2 linked regions of the Brasilonema sennae CENA114 genome follow. The protein of the gene in region 1 interacts with the protein of each later gene in a pairwise test. Links are inferred from orthologs where the notes say so. Each region holds a gene or a part of one and is shown in the gene's direction. Other genes may lie near its edges.

What was found. Proteins that work in one complex are often made in the same cells at the same time.
Region 2: the proteins of DP114_RS27825 (region 1) and sfsA interact in binary tests that used the Escherichia coli proteins (3 or more experiments, as listed by UniProt). The link is inferred for Brasilonema sennae CENA114 from one-to-one orthologs.

The regions. Positions count from the first base shown.
Region 1 is NZ_CP030118.1:6,666,128-6,671,382, forward strand. The notes cover bases 1,418-4,227. They hold DP114_RS27825 (glutamate-5-semialdehyde dehydrogenase), read left to right. Parts: upstream 1,418-2,072; coding sequence 2,073-3,383; downstream 3,384-4,227. Other genes in these bases: mazG (nucleoside triphosphate pyrophosphohydrolase), read left to right, coding at 1,418-1,997; DP114_RS27830 (bestrophin family protein), read left to right, coding at 3,455-4,227. Also shown: DP114_RS27815 (metal-binding protein), read left to right, coding at 294-905; more of mazG, read left to right, coding at 1,167-1,417; more of DP114_RS27830, read left to right, coding at 4,228-4,381; DP114_RS27835 (hybrid sensor histidine kinase/response regulator), read left to right, coding at 4,828-5,255. UniProt on the Escherichia coli protein: Catalyzes the NADPH-dependent reduction of L-glutamate 5-phosphate into L-glutamate 5-semialdehyde and phosphate. The product spontaneously undergoes cyclization to form 1-pyrroline-5-carboxylate.
Region 2 is NZ_CP030118.1:1,104,480-1,109,818, forward strand. What follows is about bases 1,673-4,566. They hold sfsA (DNA/RNA nuclease SfsA), read left to right. Parts: upstream 1,673-2,643; coding sequence 2,644-3,489; downstream 3,490-4,566. Other genes in these bases: DP114_RS04680 (tetratricopeptide repeat protein), read right to left, coding at 1,673-2,526; DP114_RS04690 (hybrid sensor histidine kinase/response regulator), read right to left, coding at 3,449-4,566. Also shown: DP114_RS04675 (ThiF family adenylyltransferase), read left to right, coding at 1-1,009; more of DP114_RS04680, read right to left, coding at 1,261-1,672; more of DP114_RS04690, read right to left, coding at 4,567-5,339. UniProt on the Escherichia coli protein: Binds to DNA non-specifically. Could be a regulatory factor involved in maltose metabolism.

The DNA.
Region 1 (5,255 bases):
ATTAGACAGCACAGAAATCTACTGACCTTACTTAACTTTTAAAAATGGGCGGTACTGGACTCGAACCAGTGACATCCTGCTTGTAAGGCAGGCGCTCTACCAACTGAGCTAACTGCCCGCTGTTGCACACAAAAACTATATTAACACACACATTTTGAAAAAGCGATAGTCTTCTAAAAAAATTTTTACCTTATTCTGCATCTGTTGGATTGAATTGCGACTCGGACAGCAAGATACTGGTTAGCAATGGCTTGGATCTTTTTGATTTTTGAATTTTGAACTTTGAATTGTTTATGCCCTCTGGTCGGACTCATGATCGCATTACTCTCTGGGCTTTGCCGTTTGTGACTGGTGTTGCTTTTTGGCTAACCAACAGCGGTAACTTGACTTTGTTGGTTACTGGCGGGTTTCTGTTCGGAGGGCTGATGTTCGGTCCTGACTTGGATATTTACTCTCGCCAGTTCCAACGCTGGGGTTTTTTACGCTTTATTTGGTTACCTTATCAAAAAAGTTTACGCCATCGTTCTTTGTTATCTCACGGACCAATTATCGGTACAACGCTGCGTGTCGTTTATCTGGGCTGTTTGGGAGCAATAGTGGCAATTTTCACTTTGTTGATTGTCGAAAAGCTGTGGAATATGCAGTTCAATTGGCAGATGACAGGGGAAACTGTAAAATTCACGCTCGCTCACTACAGTATGGAATTTCTTGCTTTATTTGTCGGGCTGGAAGTTGGTGCGATGAGCCATTATCTTAGTGACTGGGGAGGTTCAGCTTATAAGCGTTTTCAAAAGCAGGGAGTTCGCGGATTGCTGCCGCGTGCGAAAATGAAGAAACGTAAAGTGACGAGTCGTGGTAATAGGAGTAAAGTCAAACCAAAAAATAGCCGCCGCACAAAGTCATAAATAAATTGTGGAACGGTAAATGTCGGAGCCTACGTGTCAACTTAAGCTGAAAACCTTGTCATTACGTTACATCATGTTTTTATGCTTGCCCACAATTTTCACTTTACCCCACCCCGGTTTTGTCTGACGCCAAAACCTCCCCTCCCCTTGGTAAGGGGAGGGGATTAAGGGGAGGGGTTAAATCAACGTGGGCGAAAAGTATAAAAAAGAATAAGATTTACAACCGCAGAGGACGCAGAGGACGCAGAGCTTTTATTAATTATGGAAACTAATCAAACCGAGACGAACGCTGAGACTTTGGTGGCGTTGCAAAAATTAATTGATGTGGTGGCAAAGTTACGTTCTCCTGATGGGGGTTGTCCGTGGGATTTGGAGCAAACTCCTCAAACGCTGACACCATACGTGATAGAAGAAGCTTACGAAGTTGTAGATGCGATTAAGAGTGGGGATCAAGATGCGATCGCGGAAGAATTAGGTGATTTACTCTTACAAGTTGTGCTGCAAGCACAAATCGCCAGCGAATATGAACAATTTTCTTTGAAGGAAGTCGCCGAAGGGATTTCACAAAAGTTGATTCGCCGTCATCCTCATGTTTTTGGTGATGTGTCGGTGGAAAGTGTTGATGATGTGCGGCGAAATTGGGAAGAAATTAAAGCTGCGGAGAAAGGAGAAGCTTTTGCTGATACTCAAAAACTGAGTTATAAACTCAGTCGTTATACAAAAAAGCTTCCGCCGTTGATGGCGACGATGAAGATTTCGCAAAAGGCGGCTGCTGTTGGATTTGAATGGGAAAATATTGATGGGGTGTGGGACAAGTTTAATGAGGAATTGACGGAATTTAAGCAGGCGTTAGCTGAGGAAACACCAGAACGACAACAAGCTGAGTTGGGTGATTTGATGTTTTCTCTTCTGCAGGTTGCTCGTTGGTGTAATCTTGATCCGGAAGCTGCTTTGCAGGGAACAAATCAGCGGTTTATTCAGCGTTTGCAAAAAATGGAGGTGTTTGCTGAGCGTCCTCTTACTGATTATAGTTTAGAGGAATTAGAAACGTTGTGGCAAAAGGCGAAAGTCCAACTTGCGCAGGAAGAGTAAAAATCTGGTTTCAGCGTATTTGGAACCGCAGATAAATATAGAGAAATACAGATAATTTCAACGTTGTTTTTTAGTATGACTATTTCTGTTGAGAATTCATCAAATATCATTGCAGCGGCTAAAAAAACAAGACTTGCTGCACTCAAGCTAGCTGTTCTCTCAACTGAGGCGAGAAATCAAGCTATTGAGGCGATCGCTCAAGCTTTAGAATCTGCCAAAGATGAAATTTTACAAGCAAATGTTGCTGATTGTGAAAGAGCGACTACAGATGGAATTGCTAAGCCTCTTTATAAGCGTTTGCAGTTAGATGAGTATAAGTTAAGAGATGCGATCGCTGGTGTAAGAGATGTTGGCAAACTCAATGATCCAGTTGGGGAAGTGCAGATTCACCGTGAACTGGATCAAGGCTTAATCTTGAAGCGAGTCACTTGTCCTTTGGGTGTGTTGGGTGTCATTTTTGAAGCACGTCCGGAAGCAGCAATTCAAATCGTGACTCTTGCTATCAAGTCGGGAAATGGTGTGATTCTTAAAGGTGGGAAAGAAGCGACTCGTTCTTGTGAAGCAATTGTCAAGGCGATTAAACAAGGACTTTCTCAAACTGCTGTTCATCCAGATGCCGTGCAGTTGTTAACAACAAGAGAAGAAATTTTGGAACTTCTAAAATTAGATAAATATGTGGATTTAATTATTCCTAGAGGTTCTAATTCTTTTGTGAGATTTGTGCAGGAAAATACTCGTATACCTGTATTAGGTCATGCTGACGGAATTTGTCATCTATATATAGATAAAGCTGCAGATTTAGAAAAAGCGATCGCAATTACAGTTGATGCCAAAACAAACTATCCTGCAGCTTGTAATGCGATTGAAACTTTGCTAGTTCATGCGAGTATTGCTGCAAAGTTTTTACCAAAAATTGCTGAGGTTTTGGGAAAACTCAATGTGGAATTGAGAGGGGATGAACGTACTCGCGAAATTGTGCCAAAGATTGCAACCGCAACAGAAGAAGACTGGGAGACAGAATACTCTGATTTGATTTTGTCGATTCAAGTTGTGGATTCGTTGGAGGATGCGATCGCCCACATTAACAACTATGGTTCCAAGCACACTGATGCTATTGTGACTGAAGATGCAGAGGCTGCCCAAACTTTCTTGGCACTGGTGAATGCAGCCGGAGTTTACCACAACTGTTCTACCCGATTTGCTGATGGCTTCCGCTATGGTTTCGGTGCAGAAGTCGGGATTAGTACTCAACAAATGCCTCCTCGTGGTCCTGTTGGTTTAGAAGGTTTGGTAACATACAAATATCAGATGATTGGCAATGGTCATATTGTGGCTACTTACACAGGTGCAAATGCCAAGCCCTTTACTTTTAAAGATTTGGTATGAAGAAATGCTCTGTAGACACTAAAATGCACTGTTCTCTGAGTGTTTTGTGTGAAACTGACTAGCGAATACACATGGTTTGGGAAAAATTACATTGGTTTCAAATTGCTTTACGAGTGCGAGGCTCAGTCTTTCCTGTTATATTACCTCGCATTCTTTTATTTAGTGGATTTGGAGTGGTTATATCCATAATCCACTCTTACGCGTTTTCTCTACCAGAGCAAGTTGGAGATATTACAACCAATGTCGCTTTTAATCTTGTGTTAGGGTTATTGCTAGTTTTTCGTACTAACACTGCCTACGAACGTTATTGGGAAGGTCGAAAAACTTGGGGTGGGATAGTCGTTAATTCTCTAAATTTAGCCAGGAATATTCAGCTATCAATTTTAGAAAAGGAACTTATAGACAAAGAGAAAAAAGTTGCCTGTCTACGGTTATTAAGTGCTTTTGCAATTGCGACTAAATTGCATTTACGCCAGTTACCAGAAAGAAAGGAACTGAAACTTTTTCTGACAGAATCGCAAGATTTACAATTAAAGGATGTGCAAAATCCTCCCTTGAAGATTGCTGTTTGGATTGGAGAATATCTCAAACAGCAACAAATTAACGATTGCTTGAGCATGGAAGAATTGGTGTTTATGAATAGTTTATTGAACAACATGGTAGAGTCATTAATAGGGAGTGAGCGTATTTTAAAAACACCAATGCCCTTAATTTATGCTATTTATTTGAAGCGATTATTATTGATGTACTTTCTTGTATTACCTTTGCATTTAGTTAGTACTTTAGAGTGGTGGACTGTGCCGAGTGTAGCGTTAATAAGTTTTACTTTACTTGGAATCGAAGAGATAGGTAATCAATTAGAAGATCCTTTCGGGTTCGATTTATATGATTTGCCCTTAGATGATATTTGTCAGACGTTAATTAAAAATATAGAAGATTTGATGGATGAGAGTGAAAATACTTTGATTTGTCAGACAGAATCATTTTTGCCAAGTTGAGCATAAGAATTACTTTTTATAAAATAAAATTCTGGCTCCTGACTCCTGAATTCTGTTTGATTAAAAACTTGTCAGCGTTGAAGAAGAACACATAGGTCAGAACGCAGAACCCAGCAATATGATTGGATCGGTGCAGCACCCAACCAATTGAATACAACGCTCTTATCCTGCACCAGGGTTACCCTTCGACAAAGCTCATTAAAGCCCTCACTTCGACCACGCTCAGTGCACAGCCCGCAGTACTGGCTCCCGTATAGACGGTGGGGTTTTAAACCCAAAGACTTCCGTTCGGTGAACTCTACAATTTATGCGCTTGTCTTTCTTTGTTATTCTGATTCCTGAGTTCTGAGTTCTGAGTTCTTTTTGATAAAAACTGACAAACCATAAAATATATTACAAAATATTATTATCCACTGGTTTAAGCAAAGCTTGTTGTACTCAAGCCAATGAAAGACGAGGAAAAGACAATAGAGGAGTTGATTGAAGAGTTAAGTGCACTGCGCCAAAAGCTTTCTCAATTAGAACAAGTAGCAGTTCAACAACAGCAGGCTCAAGAAGAGCTGCAACAACAACGCGAATGTTCTCGACGCCAAGTTCAAAAAGAGCAAGCTCTGAATCGAGTGATTCAAAGTATTCGTAATTCTCTGGAGTTAGAAAGAATTTTTTCCACAGCGGCTTATGAGATTACTCAGCTTGTGAGCGCTGATCGAGTTGAAATTGTGCAATACATACCTGAACAGCAACTATGGCTGAATGTTGGTGATTATCGTCGAACTCCAGATTTACCAAGTGCTTTGGGGGTGGAAATTCCCGATGCTGATAATGAAGTTGCCGCCCAACTCAAGCGATTAGAAGTTGTTATAATTGAGGATGC
Region 2 (5,339 bases), 5.6 Mb from region 1 along the record:
ATTGAAGAAATACCAAGATGGAATAGCCTTGAAGCCTAGTATATATTTATTTTTTCCATCAAAACAGAAAACATTACTAACAAATGGTCAACAGTGTTTTGTACTATCTAACATTCCTCAAGAGGTAGTGCAAGCATTAAAGCAAATGGTTGTAGGAACACAACTTAATACATTAGCATGTTTACTACCAGGGGATAGACTTGAAAAAGTTATCTCACTTTTGGATTCTAAGGGTGTCGTAAGACCTTTATACACAAACGAATTTAAAGAAACACCCTTCGAGAAGCAAGTCGAATTTTTTTCAGATTTCGTTGACGATCCCAATGCTGCACAACAAAAGCTTTCAAAACAGTCTGTGTGTATCATTGGTTGTGGTGGAGGTGGAAATATTGCAGTTCAACATCTGGTAGCTGCTGGGATTAAAAACTTTATATTACTCGACGATGATACTGTGAATATAACAAACTTTAACCGTCAGTTTTGTTTTAGTCAGACTGATCTTGGTACACCGAAGGTTGAAGCACTGCATAACTATATTTTAGCGAGAAACTCTAATACAAAAATCCATACTCGTAAAATCAGGATTAATTCAATCGAAGATTTATACACAGGTTTAAAAGACTTAGAAAAGCCAGATTTTATTTTGTGTTGTGCTGACACACCACCAATTACTATTGGGTCATGGATAGTACAGTATTGCATACAGGAAAATGTACCATGTATGTTCTCAGGTGTGGGAGTTTATCATGGCATCGTAGGTCCATTATTGACTCACAAGAGCCATATGGAAAAGTTTCTTCAGCACAATAAAGAACTGGAAAAGGGGCTGGATGATAATTCTTCAACAGTTGTATCATCGTCAATTTCATATCTCAATACTTTGATAGCAACTTTGATGATTTCAGATGTAATCAAGTTTCTTTCAAGTATTAGTCAGCCGCTCTCTCTGAATGCGACTTTACAATATAATCCTAATAAGGGTAATTTGGTCAAAATTGCTGAATGGTAGAAAAAAACAGCACAAATAAGCGCTACTTACTTCTTGATATCTTATGGTGGCTCGTGGCTCAAGTCCATTAAAACTCAGATCTTGCACCAGTATCAACAACAAGGCAGAACCTCGATATCTCGTTCCCAGGCTGAGCCTGGGAACGAGGGTTGGGAGGCTCAGCCTCCCGATTATTGAGAATAGTGCAAGATCTCAGTTAAAATCAACTTGAGCCGTTAAATAAGAGTTTCAAGTCATAACACTCTCTCTACTTATCCGCGATCGCGTTCCCAATCACCAATGACTTTCTGCAAGTACCACTCCTCAGACATTCCAGGATAGTCATACTTCGCTTGATCAATCAATCTTTGCGCCATTTCCCAATATCCCCCAACCAATCTCAACAGACGTTGTCGTAGCAAGTTAGACTTTGCTTCTTTGGAGTTAGAACTGGGAGAGTGAATTTTATTGAGACTATCTAAAACTTGTTGGTAATTTTCCCAATCTTCTTTTTCACAAAACAGACTTGCTGCACGCTGATAATCTTCAACAGCACGTTCCATTTCTTCTAAGCAAGTGTAGGCAATGCCACGATTGTAGTAAGCTGTTGCATCATCGGGATTTATTTGCAATGCTTGGCTATAGTCGTTGATTGCACCAAGATAATACCCCATGACTCGATAGGCATTGCCTCTGGCAACATACAGCATTGCATCTTGGGGTTGCATTTGGAGTGCTTGATTGAAATCAGCGATCGCCCCTTGATGATCTCCCAAAGAAGAACGCGCTTTTCCTCGGTTGCGATAGACGATCGCATCCTCAAAATTCAGTCGCAGCGCTTGGTTGAAATCAGAGATCGCCTCCCGATAGTTACCCAACTTGCAACGCACCACCCCTCGACAACAGTAGGCTTGTGCATCCTGTGAATCAACCCGCAAAGCCCAGTTTAAATCCTCCATTGCTTCGCGCGTGTCGCCTTTTTCTGCTTTTTCTAGCAACTGCGTGAAATATTCTTTTTCGGATTTGAGTGGCGCAATGATCGGACTTGGTTGTACAAAAGCAGGTTTTTGCTTTGGTTGAAGCTGTTTAATTTTTTCTAGACACTGGCGACAATTCTCTGTGTCGTTTTGTTGCAAATATAATTCTGCTGCTTTTTTAAAGCTGGCGATCGCATCTTGAATATACCCTTGTTTACGGTGCACGATTCCCCGTAAATTATAAGCAGCCGCATAATTTACATTCAGACGAATAGCTTGCTCTACATCCGCAAGCGCCCCTGGCTGATTTTTCAGCGCCACTCGTGCTAAGGCGCGACAGTAATGAGCCTCTACACTTTGAGGGTTAAGTTTCAGCGCTTCTGTGAAGTCAGAAACAGCATTCAACATTTCTCCTAAATCATAGTATGCTAAACCCCGTTGATAGTAAGCTTCGGCAAAGTAAGGCGCTAGCTGCAAAGCACGGGTAAATTCCTCAATGGCTTCAGCATAGTCTTTTTGCTTGGCTCTTTCCAATCCTTTATTGTAAAATTCGTCATTCATGGCGTTTATTTGAACAATGAAGTCAGGATACAGGTTGAAAAGTGAAATACTTTAATCTTTACACTCATACTTAAATCTTCCGTTGACTCATTTCAAATTGTTAATAAAAATCACCAAATGACTAACGACTACCTTTACCGCTACCCACCTTTATATCCTGGTGTCTTGCTCAGACGCTACAAGCGATTTTTTGCTGATGTTGAACTTGCTTCTGGAGAAATTGTAACAGCCCACTGCCCGAATACAGGACCAATGACAGGAGTTTGTACTCCTGGTAGCGCAGTGCAGCTGTCTTACACTGATAATCCTAACCGCAAACTTCCCTATACCTGGGAAATGATCCAGGTACACGACAACGAACCTACATGGGTAGGTATAAATACAAATCTTCCCAATAGGATTATCAAATTAGCTTTAGAAACATACCTTTTTCCACAATTGGGAAACTATAGCCAAATTCGTCCTGAAGTTTCCTATGGAGAAAATAAATCAAGTCGGGTAGATTTCTTGTTATCTCCACATACAAACATCAACGTCCCATCTAGCGATTTGTTTTTAAAAAGTGATAATTTACTTTTAACAAAAAATCCTTGTCCTATATATCTCGAAGTCAAAAATACAACTTGGGCGCATGGGAAATTAGCACTATTTCCAGACACAGAAACAACGCGAGGACAAAAGCATTTGCGAGAACTGACAGCACTCTTACCTCAAAATCGTGCCGTTATGCTTTACTTTATAAATCGAAGCGATTGCACTGAATTTGCCCCTGGCGATAGTACTGATCCTGTATATGGTAAATTATTCAGGCTTGGTATCGAGCTTGGTTTAGAGATTTTGCCTTGTCGTTTTGAAGTTAACCGAGAAGGTGTGCGTTATTTAGGTTTAGCAGAATGCAAGTTTGGAACTGCTGTCTGTATTTCTACTGAAGAACCTGCTGTAAAGCGTGCAATAATTCCTTAACTGTGTAAGGCTTCGGTAGAAATGATTTGACATTATTGCCCACTGTAGGCAGTTTAGTGGTGAACATCAGTCCACTAGTAGCAAGAATTTTAACTTGTGGATTGATTTTTTCCAAAGTACGCATGACGGTTAAACCATCTAGCGCAGGTAGCATCATATCAATCAACACAGCACTAATTTCGTTCTTATGTTGAGCATATACGGCGATCGCCTCAATACCATCGCTCGCAGTCAGAATTTGATAGTTGTATGCTTCTAATGAAGCTTTGGTAATTTCTTGAATTGACGGTTCATCATCTACAATCAGAATAACTTCTCCATGTCCTGCAAGAATTTCTAATTCTTGTACCTGTTGTGTTTCGGTTCCCTGCACTGCTGGTAAGTAAACCTTAAAGTGTGTACCAGATCCCACCTCACTGCACACGTTGACAAAACCACCATGACTTTTGATAATACCCATAACAGTGGAAAGACCTAGTCCTGTTCCTTTACCTTGTTCTTTGGTTGTGAAAAATGGCTCGAAAATTCTATCGATGACTTCACGAGGAATACCAACTCCAGTATCTGAAACAGTTATGACTATGTAAGGTCCAGTTTTTGCCTCCAGATGCATTTGAGAATAGTATTCATCAATAAAAAAATTCTCAGCAGAGATAGTTAAAGTCCCATTGCCCGTCATAGCATCACGAGCATTGACACAAAGGTTCATTAACACCTGATGAAGTTGTGTGCCATCTCCAGAAACCATCCACAAATCTTTTGCTATTTCTGTGTAGACTTCGATGGATTTTGGAAATGTTTCTCTAAGAATTTTTGTGACTTCGCTGATCAGGTGTTTGGGTTGTAAAGTCATGCGCTTTCCTTCCACACCTCGCGCGAATGACAAAACCTGCTTGACGAGTTCAGCTCCTCGTTTGGCACTATTTTCTAGTATTTCTAGCAGGTGCTTATCTTGCTCGTAGACGTGAGGGAATTTTAGCGGTAATAATTGAGCCACTGCTAAAATTGGCGTGAGAATATTGTTCAAGTCATGAGCAATACCACTAGCCAAAGTGCCAAGACTTTCCAAACGTTGAGCGCGGAACAATTGCGCTTCCAAAAGTTTTTTCTCGGTAATATCTGTGTCAACAGTCAGAATAGACTTGGGGTTTCTGTTTTCATCACATACTAACGTCCGGCGGCTGGCTACAAGAACTTCTTTGCCATTTTTAGTTACTTTAGTAATCTCGCCTTGCCACTTTCCTTTGCTCATAACAATCGAAAGAGCAGCGTCCATTTCTGATGACTGTTCCTTGTACAAAAGTTGATTAGCATTTTTACCAATCACCTCTTGAGCTTGCCATCCGTAAAGATTTTCTGCACCTTGACTCCAGAATATAATGCAGTTATTTAAATCTCGCACAAAAATTGCATCAGTCGTGACATTAAGCAAAGCCGCTTGTTGGCGAATTTGTTCAAGAGCAAGTTTACGTTCACTAATATCGATGCTAGCGCCGGTGATACCTACGATTTCTTGCGACTCATTGCGTAATGGTTCTACAGTTAAGTCGTAATATCGTTTTCCTTGAGCGGTTGCGATAGAAACTTCCTCTCTAGTTCCTATACCTGTGGTAAGTACACCACGTTTAATACTTGTGAAACGTTCAGCATCTTCTGCACAAATCAAATCGCAATCTTGTTTGCCTATCATTTCCTCAGGTGTAGAGCCAAGATTGGCATTGTAAACCCAGGTGTAGCGTAACTCTTTATCCTGGTTAAAAACAATAATTGGCGAATTTTTTAGGGCAACCCGAAATCGCTCCTCACTTTGTCGCAATGCTTCCTCTGTTCGCTGACGCTCAATAGCATAG